DNA from 3 places in the Viridibacterium curvum genome. Region 2 is predicted to be linked to each of the others. Evidence: predicted binding sites of a transcription regulator. Region 2 holds the regulator's gene; each other region holds the start of a gene.
The links. Region 2 encodes FNR, which switches genes on or off when oxygen is low (the NO sensors DNR and NnrR bind a similar motif). Its sites were predicted from a motif close to TTGANCTAGNTCAA; they were not measured.

Region 1 (4,803 bases), on a different contig from region 2:
TGAATTTCGATCGTCTGCGCTTTGTGGCCGAGCGTGCCGAGCTGGGCGAGCAGCGTGAAGCCGTGCTTGCCGTCACCATTCCCGAACAGCCCGGCAGCTTCAAGGCCTTCTGCGCACAGCTTGGCGGACGCAACGTCACGGAATTCAACTACCGCTACAACGACGTCTCGCAGGCCCACATCTTCGTGGGTGTGGCGATAGCGCATCGTGGTGAGGCCACGCAGCTGGTCGATGCACTTGCGGCACATGGCTTGCCTGCGTTGGACCTCACTGACGACGAGATGGCCAAGTCGCACATCCGCTACATGGTGGGTGGGCGCACGCCACTGGCGCGTGACGAGCGGATCTACCGCTTCATCTTTCCCGAGCGCCCCGGCGCCTTGCTGGGCTTTCTCGACAAACTGCGTTCAGACTGGAATATCAGCCTGTTCCATTACCGCAACCACGGCGCCGATTTTGGTCGCGTCCTGATCGGCTTGCAGGTGCCGCCCGATGATGCGCCGGCCTTCGAGGCCTTTCTGCAGCATGTGGGCTATGAATGCGTGGAGGAGACGAACAACCCGGCTTACAGGCTGTTTCTTGGGTGAGGCGGGTGGGCAACCGGGCAGGGCTGCCCGGTTGCGAGCACATCAGGTTGGAAATCCGCCAACGCGCACGGTGCTCAACATGTCGTGCACCTCGCTGGTCATGACTGCGAGGTATCCGATCAGTGCGATGTACAGCGCACCATATTCCAGTCGTTTGGCTAGCGGTACTTCGAAGTAGTGCTGGATTTCGTGACGCGTTTTCCAGGCGTCCCATAGCTGCGGAGCGGCGAGCAGGGTCATGATGAACAAGGCTGGACTGGGGCGCCAGAGCAGCAAAGCGATCAGGACGGGAACTCCGACAAACCAGATCCGGCGCGAGATGGCTGCGGTGATGCGGCCGCCATCAAACAGAGGAACTGGCAGAAGATTGAGCAAGTTCAGGAAGAAGCCCGAATAGGCGACCGCAAGTAACAAGGGACTGTGCTGGTCCCTGGCGAAGAAGTAGCAGATCAGCGCGGCCAGCGTGCCCGCCAAAGGGCCTGCGATACCGACGTAGGCTTCCGTCTCTGCGTCGTGTGGCATGCGTTCCAGTTGCGTCCATGCTCCGATGAATGGGATGAAGGTTGGCAAGCCGGCTGGCAGGCCACGCTGGCGCGCCGCGATGAAGTGCCCCATTTCATGCAGGAACATCATCGCAACGAAACCGACCGCGTACCCCCAGCCGAAAATCCAGGCGTACAGGACCACAGATACGAGCATGCTGCCGCCGGTGGTGAGGAGCTTGCCGAGCTTGGCGCCATTGAGCAGCAGAAGCAGCAGCTTGATCATGTCCGCCTCAGGCCTCGTCGTTCCTGCCGAACAGCTTCTTCGCACCTGCGCCCAGTGCAACCACGCCAATCAGCACCAGTTTCCAGGCTTTGAGCATGAAGGCGCCGATGACCGCCAGTAGCCCCAGCTTCTTGGCGGCAATACCGCCGACGAGGGCGGCGAGGCCGTACTCGGCGACCTTGTCGGTGTCAGCGTTGAAGTCTTCGTAGCGTTTGCCCTCGTTGAAGTTCACGGCGGCCAGCAGCTCGCGCGCCAGCGGCTTTTGCGCTTCGATCTCTTTCAGGCCGGTGACGAGATTCAGGGTCAAGTAGCCTTCGCGGCCGAGCACATAGGTGTTGTAGTTGATGCCTTGTTCGCTGTCGGCCGGCGCGCCCTTGTTGCGCGACGAGATCGACCAGATCAGGCGGTGCGTGCCGGCGTCATAGCCGGGTTTCTCTACCCAGCCTATGATGTCCATCTCGGGCAGGCCGCGTGCAGCGCGATCCTTGTTGCCTTCGGCCGTGCCTTCGCGAATGTTGCTCAGCAATTCGTCCGCGTTCCAGGTCTTGGCGTCTTCGTCCTTGATGTAACCGGACTTCTCGAAGTCCACGGTCACGAAACCCTCGATCTTGTCGCCGACGATGACACCGATGAAACGCGCGTCTGTGTGATTGCCCATGGCACTCATCCAGCGTGCGGCCTCGGCCTTGGGGACGAATGCGTAACCGGCCGGCAGCTTGAGTTTCGCCTGATCGGTCAGGGGAATCTCCACCGGGCCCGGCTGCAGGGCTGTGCGTACAGCCGCGACAGCGCTTTCCATCTCCTGTTGTTGTTTGTCTTGTCCTGCCCCGTCTTGCGCGAAAGCCGGGCCGGTGAACGCCAGCAGGGTGGCGAAAGCGGCACCGATAACTGATTTCCTGGCTGTCTTCATGGATTCCCCGATCTGAGTGGATTGATGGCCGAAAAGGTCGGCCGGGTCTGGCTCCTGCCCCCGCAGGATGCGCGTACGTGTCCGGAGAACGTACGGCAGACAAGGCATTCGCGGCTTGGCCGGATTTGAGCTGGATCAAGCTTTGCGATTGCCTGAGGCGAGAGCATAGCGTCTTTCATCATGAAGGCTGGCTATGACCGCCGCGATCCCCGTGCTCACACACACACTCCCCAATCTGATTTTGCGTGGCCGTCCACTCCTGCCCGTCGTGCAAGGCGGCATGGGCGTTGGCGTCTCTGCTCACCGCCTTGCCGGCACCGTCGCTTCGCTGGGTGGGCTTGGCACCATTGCCAGTGTCGATCTGCGTCGCTTGCATGCCGATCTCATGGCACGTACCGAGGGTGCGACGCGCGAGCTCATCGAAGCGGCCAACCTCGAAGCGCTGGATCGCGAGGTCAAAGCTGCGCTGGAGCTGGCGCGCGGCGCGGGTGCTGTGGCTGTGAATGTCATGCGTGCCGTCAGTCAGTACGCCGACTATGTGCGCCAGGCCTGCCGTTCCGGCGCCAACGCCATTGTCATGGGCGCCGGCTTGCCGCTGGATTTGCCGGAGCTCGTGTCTGAGTTCAAGGAGGTGGCCCTGATCCCCATCCTGTCCGATGCGCGAGGCCTGTCGCTGGTGGTCAAACGCTGGATGCGCAAGGGGCGCCTGCCCGATGCCGTGGTGCTGGAGCATCCGGGCTGGGCGGGCGGTCACCTTGGCGCGGCAAATGTGGGCGACACCGCCAACCAGCGTTTCGATATGGAAACCGTGCTGCCCGAGTGCGTGCAGGCGCTTGAACAGCTTGGGCTGAAACCGGGCGAGATCCCCCTCATCGCAGCGGGTGGCGTGAACTCGCATGAACGCATCCGCGAGCTGATGGCGCTGGGTGCTTCGGCCGTGCAGGTCGGCACTGCCTTTGCCGTGACCGAAGAGGGCGATGCCGACATCGAGTTCAAGCATGTGCTGGCCAATGCGAAGCCCGAAGACATCGTCGAATTCATGAGTGTGGCGGGCCTGCCGGCGCGTGCCGTCAACACGCCATGGTTGTCGCGTTACCTGCAGCGTGAGACCAAACTGCAGGCAGCTGCCGAACGTACAGCCGATGCGGAACGGAATTGCTCGCAGCGCTGGGATTGCCTGATCCAGTGCGGCCTGCGTGATCGCCTGCCCAAGGCCGGCCAGTTCTGCATCGACAAGCACCTTGCCGCAGCCTGCCACGGTGACGTGAAGAATGGCCTGTTCTTCCGCGGCAAGGGCATGCTGCCCTTTGGCAACGAGATCCGCCCGGTGCGTGACGTGCTGGAATTCCTGTTGCGTGCGCCGCAGGCCTTGGGTTCGCCGTTGACCAAGGCTGCCCGGCCGGCCTGAGTTGCCGCCGCAAATTCGCGGCCCAAACAACAACGGCGCCTGCGGGCGCCGTTGTTGTTTTGGTTCCTGCCTAGTGCTCGAAGGGATCGTCCCGATCCAGCGCATCGCGCTGGCGGTCGACGAACTCTTGCGTCGAGTCGATGCCGCGCAGTTGCAGGATGGTGTTGCGCACGGCCGCTTCGAGCAGCACGGCGAGGTTGCGACCTGCCGCCACGGGCAGGATGATGCGGCGTACGCCAACCCCCAGCACGTCCTGTTCCTCATCGTCGAGCGTGAGGCGCAGCGGTTCGTCCTGCACGTTGCGCTTCTGCAGGTGCACGATGAGACGCAAGCGCATCTTGCGACGACAGGCCGTTTCGCCAAAGATCGTGCGGATGTTGAGGATGCCCAGTCCGCGCACTTCGAGAAAGTCCTTGAGCATCTCGGGACACTTGCCCTCGAGTACGCCCGAGGCGATGCGCGAGATCTCGACCACGTCGTCGGCAACGAGACCGTGGCCGCGCGAGATGAGTTCGAGCGCGAGTTCGGATTTGCCTGCACCCGAGTCGCCGGTGATGAGCACACCGAGGCCCAGCACGTCCATGAACACGCCGTGCAGCGAGACGCGCTCGGCGAGACGACGCGACAGGAAGGACCGCAGCACTTCGATGACGCGCGCTGATTCGAGCGGCGAGGCGAGTACGGGAACGCCAACATCTTCGCAGTTGCGGCGGATGATGTCGGGCACCTCGCAGTCGTCGGCGACGATGATTGCAGGGGGTGGTGCGGCGAGGATGGCGAGCAGGTGGTGCTCCAGCTTGTCCTTGGCCTGACGGCGCGCCCATTCGAACTCGGTCTGGCCGATGACCTGCAGGCGCGTGGGGTGGATCAGGTTGAGGTGGCCGACGAGGTCGGCTGCCCACACGCGGTCATCGTGAACGGTGATATGGGTGTCGAGCCGGCCTGCGACATGGCGCAGGCGCAGCGCGGCCCGGTTGGCTTCAAACAGCTGGGCGACGCTGGTTCGCCGCATTGGCGTCCCACTCGGCAAAGAGGCTGTGCAGCGCGCGCGCGTCGGCGGATTCCGTCAGCGCATCGCGGAATTCGCGATCACTGAACATCGTGGCGAGCTCGGACAGCAGCTGCAGATG
Region 2 (4,803 bases):
GCCACATCGCCCCTGCACCATAGCGCCGCGACGAAGCCCTGGTACCGCGAGCCCTGGCCCTGGTTTCTCATGAGCCTGCCGGTCACTGCCGTGCTGGCGGGCATCGTGACGACGGTCTACGCGGTTCGTACCAACGATGGCGTGGTAGCCGACGACTATTACAAGCAGGGGCTGGCTATCAACCAGACACTTGCGCGTGACGACATGGCGGCGCAGTTGGGCCTGCGAGCCAGTCTCGACGTGGTCGATGGCATGGCGCAGGTGAGCCTCAGCGGCAAGGATGGTGTGACGCTGCCCACCGAATTGCGCCTCACCTTGAGCCATCCAACGCGGCAGGGCGGTGACCAGCAGGTGGTACTGAAGCGCACGGGGGCTGCCTATCGGGGCGAGCTCGTGCTGCAGGGCAGCGGGCTGCGCACAGTGATTCTTGAGGACGCCATGCGCAGCTGGCGTCTCAGTGCCGGCGTGCAGTTGCCTGCCACAGGCACTGAGCTGTTGCCGCGTACGCCCGCTACGGCATCTGTCGTCACAGCGCCCTGACACAGGAGGGCCGAATGCGCCGCTTGATCCTGATTTTCTGGCCGTCATTTCTCGCCGCAGGCGTGGCAGAGGTGGTCTTCTTCACGCTCATCGATCCGCAAACGCTTTACCTCTTGGGCGAGCCGGTGCATGCATCGCGGATTGCGACCTATTCGACTGGTTTCTTTGCATTCTGGGTGCTTTGCGCGGCGTCAAGCTGGGCAACGCTTTTCTTTGCGCGCGGTCGCGACGACATCAATCAGCCGCACTGATCACGCGGCACTCATTCAGGCTTCGCGGTACACCAGTACCGGGATGGTGGTGTGGGTCAGCACCTTGTGTGTCTCGGATCCGATCAGCAGGCCAGCTAGCCCACGCCGGCCATGCGAAGCCATGAAAATCAGGTCGCAGCCGGCCTTGGAGGCCGTGTCGATGATCATTTGCCAGGGCGTGTCGCTGATGTCGGTGTGCGTCTCGGCGATCAGGCCAGCGGCGACAGCTTCGGCGCGTACCTTGCCGAGAATGGTTTCGGCCATTTCACGGGTGTCGCGCTGGAAATCGTCGCGGCTTTCCGGCGCAATGAGGGCGCCTTCACCAACGATGGGCAGCGGATAGTCCGGCTGCACATGCAGAAACGTGATGCGTGCCGCGAGTGATTGAGCAAAGGCAACGGCCTTGCTGGCTGCGTGGGCCGACAGGGGTGAGCCATCGACCGGTACGAGCAGGTGTTTGTACATGATGCTTACCTCCTGCATGAAACCATGAGGGAACCCATGGTTCATGCTAGACCCCGGCAAGGCATCCTGCCCGCATGGCGGCGGGCATGTTTGATGCAGGTAAAACCCGGGGCGGGGGTCAGCAGTTATTGTGGTCCAGCAGTTTGCGCAGACCGTCGCCATCCAGGATGCGGATGTGCTTCTGCTGCACGCCGATCAGCCCTTCGTCGTGGAAGCGCGAGAAGGCGCGGCTGACCGTTTCGAGCTTGAGACCGAGGTAGGAGCCGATTTCCTCGCGCGTCATGCGCAGGTGGAATTCGGACGAGGAGTAGCCGCGCAGCTTCATGCGCTGCGACAGGTTGATCAGGAAAGCGGCGATGCGTTCTTCGGCGCGCATCGAACCGAGCAGGATCATGAGGCTCTGGTCGCGCACGATCTCGCGGCTCATGAACTTGTGGAACTCGCGTTGCAGCGAGCGGATCTCGTGTGAAAGCACCTCAAGCTGGTCATAGGGCATGACGCAGACTTCACTGTCTTCCAGCGCGGTGGCGTTGCAGACGTGGGTGTCGTTGCTGATGCCATCCAGACCGAGGATCTCGCCCGCCATCTGGAAGCCGGTGACCTGTTCGAGACCTTCCTCGGTGAGGATGTCGGTCTTGAAAAAGCCGATCTTGATGGCGTAGAGCGCGTTGAAGGGATCGCCTGCGCGGTAGAGCGGTTGGCCACGCTTGATCTTGCGGCGTGCCACCAGGCTGTCGAGCTTGTGCAGGTCGTCGTCTTCGAGTCCGACGGCGAGGCAGAGCTCACGCAGGTTGCACTGGGAACATGCGGTACGCATGTTGTTCGCGGTGATGGGGATGATTTGCTGATCCATTTTGCTTTCCTGCGTTGCTGATCAGGAGCTTATTGGCAATAGCTATCAAGTCTCTTGATCGTCATCAAAGTTTCAGACTGGAAACTCTGCAAAGGTCCGATACAGATGATCGTAACAGAGGCCGCAGCATGCCGAAGAATATTAGTTTCAACCCCGACCTGATCCGGCGCTACGACCTGCCGGGTCCTCGTTATACCTCATTCCCGACTGCAGACAGGTTTGTCGATGTTTTCGACTCGACCGCGCTGGAGCAGCATCTGGCCCGTCGCGCCAGCGACGGCGTTCTGGGCGGCATCGAGCGAGGGCTGTCCCTGTATTTCCATATCCCGTTCTGCAATACCGTCTGCTACTACTGCGGCTGCAACAAGATCGTCACGAAAGACCGCTCGCTTGCGGACCGCTACATTTCGTATCTTGATCGCGAAATGTCGATGCAGACGGCCTTCCTGTCCGGTTCGCGCCAGGTTTCGCAAATGCATTGGGGCGGCGGCACGCCGACTTTTCTCGATGGTCGCGAGATCGTGCGTCTGATGCGTGCCATCCGCGAGCACTTCCAGCTCAAGCGGGATGGCGAGTACTCGATCGAGATTGATCCGCGCAAGGTCAGCAACGACAAGGTCGCCCTGCTGGCAGATGAAGGCTTCAACCGCATGAGCATCGGTGTACAGGACTTCGATCCGCTGGTGCAGATGGCAGTCAACCGGGTACAGAGCATCGCAGAGACGCGTAGTGTGGTTGATTCGGCGCGCACCAACGGTTTCCGCTCGGTGAGCATGGACCTGATCTACGGTTTGCCCTTGCAGGATGTGTCACGTTTCGCCAATACGCTCGATTCAGTGCTGGAGATGCAGCCGGATCGCCTGGCGCTGTACAGCTATGCCCATTTGCCCGCGCGGTTCATGCCGCAGCGGCGTATTGATGCCGGGCAGCTCCCGGCGCCGGAGGAAAAGCTGGCCTTGCTCGCGCTGGCCATCGAGAAGCTGGGCGAGGCGGGTTACGTCTATATCGGCATGGATCACTTTGCCCGCCCCGACGACGAACTGGCGGTCGCCCAGCGGCGTGGCAGCCTGCACCGCAACTTTCAGGGCTATTCCACGCATGCCGAGTGTGATCTGCTGGCGTTTGGTGTTTCTGCCATCAGCAGTGTCGGCGGCGCCTACAGCCAGAACGAGAAGGATCTTGCCCAGTACTACGCAGCAATCGACCGTGGCGATCTGCCAGTGATGCGCGGGTGGGTGATGAGTAGTGATGACATGATGCGCCACGCCATCATCCAGTCGCTGATGTGTCACTTCGAATTGTCGCTGGAGGCGATAGAGCAAGCTTTTGGCATCAACTTCCGTGAAACATTCGCGTATGAGATTGCGGCTTTGCGGCCGCTTGAAGATGCGGGACTGGTACGTCTCGATGGCGACTGGCTGAGCGTGACGGAAGCCGGGCGCATGCTGGTACGCGTAGTGGCCATGGTGTTCGACAACTACCTGCGGCGCGACAGCGCCCAGCCGCGCTATTCGAAAGTTATCTGAGCCTTGTCGGCGCTAAGATCGGCGTTTTGATACGCGGGGCCTGACATGCCGGACGCCGGGTTGCTGGCTGTATTCCTGATTGGCCTGCTGGGTGGCACGCACTGCGTCGGCATGTGCGGCGGCATCGTCACGGCGCTCAGTGGCCCGGTCATCCAGCCGGGTACGCGGCTTCGTGCACGTCCGGACTGGCGTTTGCATCTGGCATACAACGGTGGGCGCATGCTGACGTACATCTTGCTGGGTGCGGTGTTCGGTGCGCTGGGCTCGGCCACTTTGCTGTTCAACCATGTGTTGCCGGTGCAGCTTGCCCTGTACGTGCTGGCCAACCTGCTTTTGCTGGCGCTTGGCGCCTATCTGCTGGGCGTGACCGCTTTGCTGGCTCCGCTGGAACACATCGGCGGCAAGCTATGGCGGAGAATCCAGCCGCTGGCAGCGCGGTACCTGCCGGCACGCAGCTGGCAGCAGGCCCTGCCGCTGGGTATGCTGTGGGGGCTCATTCCATGTGGGCTGATTTACAGCGTGCTGTCGACGGCCTTGCTGAGCGGCTCGGCGACGCAGGGGGCCTTGCTGATGGGCTGCTTCGCGCTGGGCACTCTGCCCAACCTGCTGTTGGCCGGGCTCGCGCTGGCGCGTTTCCGCGAGGTGTTGCGGCGGCAGTCTGTGCGCTGGCTCGCCGGTTCGCTGATCATTGCCTTTGGCCTGCTCGGCTTGTGGCGTGCGCCGGATCTGGGTGGCCGGCTGTGGCAGGGCATCATTTGCGAGGTGTGATCATGATCGAGACGAAACTGGCCGTGAAAGGCATGACTTGCGGGGGCTGCGTGCGCTCGGTGGAGCGTGTGCTGACGGCCTTGCCCGGTGTGACGCGGGTCGAGGTTTCGCTGGAACTGGCGTCGGCCACCGTGCAGCATGATGAGGCGCGTAGCGGCAAGGCCGAACTGGCGCGCGCCGTGCAAGAGGCGGGCTTCGAGGCCGCCTGATTGCGGGTGATGGGCGGATCGGGCCAGATGGGCTATCGGTTTTCCGCAAGCCTGTCGTAAGGACCGGGCCGATATAATCTGCCCGGACTTCCAGATAAGCAGAGAGAACCCATGAGCTTCAAATATGTGACGCCCGGCGTCGACGTGCCCAATGACATCCATGTGGTCGTCGAGATCCCGGCTCGCGCCGA
Region 3 (4,803 bases), on a different contig from region 2:
ACGTCTCGCCACGCACCGTCGAGACCCACCGTGCCAACCTCTTCGCCAAGCTGCAGGCCGAATCGCTGGCGCAGCTCATTCGCCAGTACGCGACACTGGTCGAGGCGGCGGACGGCGCCTCTCAGTAGTTTTACGGAGGGCCAGACGTAGCCCTACGAATGGGCCGCAGGCGGCGCGATCCCTAGAGTTCTCCCCATGGCAGCCGCATCTGCGGCGCCCAACCCAAAGGAGAACACCATGCGCAAGATCCACACCCTCACCGCCATCGCCCTGCTCGCCGCCGCCGGTTTCGCCAGCGCCCAGAGCACTGCTGTGCGTACCGAGAAGAACATGTCGCTCGATCTGGCGAACCAGATCGCTGCCGCCAGCGTCGCTGCCTGCAGCGCCAATGGCTACGCCGTCACTGCCACCGTGGTGGACCGCGCCGGCACCGTGCGTGCCGTGCAGCGTGCAGACAACGCCGGCCCGCACACCCTGGCCGCCAGCCAGCAGAAGGCCTGGACCTCGGCTTCGGCGAAGAACACCACGCTGGCCATGATGGAAGGTGCGCAGAAGAACCCCGCAGCCGCCAACCTCGTCTACATCCCGGGCTACCTGCTGCTTGGCGGTGGTGTGCCGGTCAAGGTCGGTAACGACGTAATCGGCGCAGTCGGCGTTGGTGGTGCGCCCGGGGGCCACCTGGATGAACAGTGCGCGATGGCGGCGCTTGAAAAGGTCAAGGATCTGCTCAAGTAAGTCGGTCTTTGCCTGTACCGTCATTCCCGCGAAGGCGGGAATCCAGTGACTTTACGAACGACGCTGGATTCCCGCCTTCGCGGGAATGACGATCTGAACCGCTTGTAACCGTAAAGCACGGAGGACACCATGCTGAACCTCTCCCGCTTCGCCACACTCCTGCTGCTGGCACTCACCACCACACCCTCAGCACAAGCCCAGACCGCCCCCAGCGCCAGCGAAGCTGCCCGCTACAGCGGCCTGCACGCCGCCGCCCACCAGGGCGACACGGCCCGCCTGCAACAACTCATCGCCAGCGGCGCTGACCTCAACGCACGCGACGGCCACGGCCGCACGCCCCTGCACGTTGCCAGCTTTGCCAAGCAACGCGAAGTCATCCGCCTGCTCGCCAAAGCCGGCGCAAAACTCGATCTGCTCGAAGACGACCGTTACGACTGCGTCACCATCGCCAGTGTTGCCGACGATGAAGAAACGCTACGCGTGCTGTTGTCGCTGGGCGCCAGTGCGAAGCAGGTCACCAGCCGCTACGAAGGCACGGCTTTGATCGCCGCTGCCCATCTCGGCCACGACGGCGTCGTGAAGCAGCTCATCGCTGCGGGCGCACCGCTCGACCACGTCAATAACCTGCACTGGACAGCCGTCATCGAGTCCATCGTGCTCGGCGATGGCGGCCTGCGCCATCAGGCCACACTGCGCGCCTTGGTGGAAGCTGGTGCGTCGCCAAGACTCACTGACCGCGAGGGCAACACGCCCCTGGTGCTGGCGCGGGCACGCGGTTACACGGCGATGGCGAGAATCATCGAAGAGTCGCGGACGAAGCGCTGACGGGCGCACCCATCTGTCAGGTCGCGTGACATCATACGACTTCTCTGACCCGATGGAGATGAGCCATGCCCGACACCTTGCGCTACCTGTGCGAACGCCAGATCGGTTACAGCACCAGCCTGCTGGGCTTCCCCAATCTCGCGGACTGCATGGCGCTTGTCCTGCAGAATGACGGTGGCCTTTTCGGCATGCATCTGATCGGCGGTGATCAGGGCGGCAAGAAGTTCGCGGAGTGGATTGGTCAGCACAGCGGGTTCATCCAGGACCCGAAGTGGAACGCGATGTACGTCGCCGGCTTCTTTGCGAAACGCTATGGCACGGGCCAGGACGGGGATCTGTCCAGCGAAGTGGCCGCACTGGCCAAAGCCTTGGGCTACAGGGGTGATGTGCTGTGTTACGACACGGTGGAATCCGGCTTGCCAACCTCCACAACGGATTCCATCTACGTGCACTTCCAGCGCACCGGAGCGACGTCGGTGCAGGTGCACTACAAGCGCAGCAGCAAGCTGAACACGGTTTCGGGGCCGGGGGTTGCAAGCAGCGCCGACCACGGCGAGATCACGGGTATCGGCAAGCAAACCCTCGCCTCCAACCTCGGGTACCAGGTCACCAGCGTGACGGGCAAGGTATCGCTACTGCACTCCGGCAAGATGCATGTCTTCAAGGGGCCGTCAAAAACCATCACGGTTGGCTGACCGGAGCCCGTACGGCCGACTCAACTCTGCTGTGTCGCCTCCATTGCATCCTCCAGCACTTCCCAAACCTCTTCCTCCTCGAAGTTCACATGCCGTTGCATGGCATTCGAGAACTCGCGGATGAGTAGCGCGCTGGGCTGCTCATGCAAGGCTTCGATGAGGCCGCGCATGTGCATGTGTTCCTGGTAGGTGCGGTCGGCCAGGTCGTCGCGGCCCAGCTCGCGCAGGCGTGGCAGTGCGTGGCGCTCTTCTTCGAGGAAGTGGGGTTCCATCTCCTGGATGAAAATGTTGCGGATCCGCTCGACAAACTCGGGCAGGTCCTCATCACTCTGCGGCATGGCATCGCGCGCAGCCGTAGCCAGCAGCATTGCTGCACGGTGCTCCTGGGTCAGATGTTTCAATCGCAGACTGAGTTTTCGCATGATGGTCGTTCCTGTCCCGCCGGTGGCGTTTGCCGGCTTTGCCGTCTACTCCTCCAGCAAACAACAAGCCAGTCTGGACTCTAACTGCAGCGCGGCGCAGCATGGCTTGATCCAGGTCAACGCGGCTCGGCTCCCGCCCTACGGCCTACAATGGGCGCTTCGCCGTTGCCCTGCCTCACTGGAATCCCCGCATGAACGCCCCGCAGACCATCTATCTCAAGGACTACACCCCCCCCAGCCACCTGGTCGACACGGTCGAGCTGGATATCGCCATTCACCGGGGCTTTGCCCGTGTCACGGCCCGACTGGCGATGCGTCGCAACCCGGCGTCCAGTGCCAGTGCGCTGCGGCTCGATGGCGAAGAGCTGCACCTTGAGGCCCTGCGCCTCGACGGCCGCAGCCTGCCTGAAAGCGCCTACCAGCTTGACGAGACCAGCCTGACGCTGGCCGACACCCCGGACGCCTTCGTGCTGGAGACGGTAGTACGCATCGAGCCCGACAAGAACACCCAGCTGTCGGGGCTCTACCGCTCCAAGGATGGCTACTTCACGCAATGCGAGGCGCAGGGTTTCCGCCGCATCACCTTCTACCCGGATCGGCCGGACGTGATGGCGAAGTTCCGCTGCACCCTGCATGCGGACAAGGCCAGCTTCCCCATCCTGCTGTCGAACGGCAACCCGGTTGCGCAGGGTGAGGAGAGCGGTGACGGAAATGAGGGCCGCCACTGGGCGACCTGGGAAGACCCGTTTGCCAAGCCGGCTTACCTGTTTGCCTGCGTCGCGGCGAAGCTCGACGTGCTGGAGGACTACTACACGACGACCTCGGGCCGCCGCGTGCGCTGCGCCGTGTATGTCGAACCCGGCAAGCTCGACCAGTGCGACCACGCAATTGCCGCGCTGAAGAAGTCGATGAAGTGGGACGAGGATGTGTTCGGTCTGGAGATGGACCTTGAGCACTACATGATCGTCGCCGTCGGTGACTTCAACATGGGCGCAATGGAGAACAAGGGTCTCAACATCTTCAACACCAAGTACGTGCTGGCCCGCCCGGACACCGCGACCGATACGGACTACCAGAACATTGACCGCGTCGTCGCGCACGAGTACTTCCACAACTGGACGGGCAACCGCGTGACCTGCCGCGACTGGTTCCAGCTCTCGCTGAAGGAGGGCCTCACCGTCTTCCGCGACCAGAACTTCGGCATGGACGTGCACTCGGCCGGCGTGACGCGCATCCAGGAAGTGCGCACTTTGCGCGCCGCGCAGTACCCGGAAGATGCCGGTCCCATGGCCCACCCGATCCGCCCGGCGAGCTACGCCGAGATCAACAACTTCTACACCGCGACGGTGTACGAAAAGGGGGCGGAAGTCATCCGCATGATCTACACCCTCATCGGCAAGCAGGCCTTCCGCAAGGGCATGGATCTGTACTTCGCGCGCCACGACGGGCAGGCTGTGTGCTGTGAGGACTTTGTCGCCGCGATGCAGGACGCATCCGGTCTCGACCTCACGCAGTTCCAGCGCTGGTACAACCAGGCCGGCACGCCGCGCCTTGTGGTGAAGAGCGAGTTTGATGCTGCTGCGAAGCGCTACACGTTGACGGTCACGCAGCAGTACCCCGCCACACCTTACGAAGAGCGCATGGCCAGCGAAGGCCTTCCGCAGGAGCGTGGCCCTTATCACCTGCCGCTGGTGATTGGCCTGCTGGATGCTGCGGGCAAGGAGCTGCCGCTGCGCCTCGCCGGCGAGGCGGCCGTGCAGGGCACGCAACGCGTACTCACTGTGCGCGAGGACACGCAGACCTTCGTGTTCGAGGAGATCACCGCTGAGCCCGTGCCTTCCCTGCTGCGCGGCTTCTCTGCGCCGGTGATCCTCGACTACGACTACAGCGAGGCCGCGCTGACGCACCTGATGGCGCATGACACTGATGCAGTGAATCGCTGGGAAGCCGGCCAACGCCTCGCCACAGGCATCCTTATGAATGGCGTCAGGATGCTTGCGGCCCCCCGCCCCACGGGTTGGAAAGAAGCGCCCTCCGATGTGGAAGTCGGCGCGGCGACCTTCCTCCCCACGCCGTGGGAGCCCGCGTGGGTCCCCGCCAGCTACACCAGCGCCATCCGCAGCCTG

Region 1: ABEA02_RS12630 (NAD(P)H-dependent flavin oxidoreductase) is a predicted target of FNR. The motif match lies at 2,391-2,404, and genes of this name have one in related genera.
Region 3: ABEA02_RS10910 (hemerythrin domain-containing protein) is a predicted target of FNR. The motif match lies at 2,784-2,797, and genes of this name have one in related genera.

The regions. Positions count from the first base shown of each region.
Region 1 covers NZ_BAABLD010000008.1:1,039,254-1,044,056, forward strand. The annotation lists gene ilvA (threonine ammonia-lyase, biosynthetic) at 1-587, shown strand, start outside; gene ABEA02_RS12620 (site-2 protease family protein) at 630-1,355, opposite strand; gene ABEA02_RS12625 (DUF2167 domain-containing protein) at 1,363-2,265, opposite strand; gene ABEA02_RS12630 (NAD(P)H-dependent flavin oxidoreductase) at 2,459-3,673, shown strand; gene hprK (HPr(Ser) kinase/phosphatase) at 3,744-4,685, opposite strand; gene ABEA02_RS12640 (PTS sugar transporter subunit IIA) at 4,654-4,803, opposite strand, start outside.
Region 2 covers NZ_BAABLD010000001.1:98,946-103,748, forward strand. The annotation lists gene ABEA02_RS00490 (FixH family protein) at 1-540, shown strand, start outside; gene ABEA02_RS00495 (hypothetical protein) at 555-791, shown strand; gene ABEA02_RS00500 (universal stress protein) at 807-1,256, opposite strand; gene fnr (fumarate/nitrate reduction transcriptional regulator Fnr) at 1,375-2,109, opposite strand; gene hemN (oxygen-independent coproporphyrinogen III oxidase) at 2,238-3,635, shown strand; gene ABEA02_RS00515 (sulfite exporter TauE/SafE family protein) at 3,681-4,403, shown strand; gene ABEA02_RS00520 (heavy-metal-associated domain-containing protein) at 4,406-4,612, shown strand; gene ppa (inorganic diphosphatase) at 4,724-4,803, shown strand, end outside.
Region 3 covers NZ_BAABLD010000008.1:688,683-693,485, forward strand. The annotation lists gene ABEA02_RS10890 (response regulator transcription factor) at 1-128, shown strand, start outside; gene ABEA02_RS10895 (GlcG/HbpS family heme-binding protein) at 238-735, shown strand; gene ABEA02_RS10900 (ankyrin repeat domain-containing protein) at 865-1,560, shown strand; gene ABEA02_RS10905 (hypothetical protein) at 1,626-2,255, shown strand; gene ABEA02_RS10910 (hemerythrin domain-containing protein) at 2,276-2,677, opposite strand; gene pepN (aminopeptidase N) at 2,869-4,803, shown strand, end outside.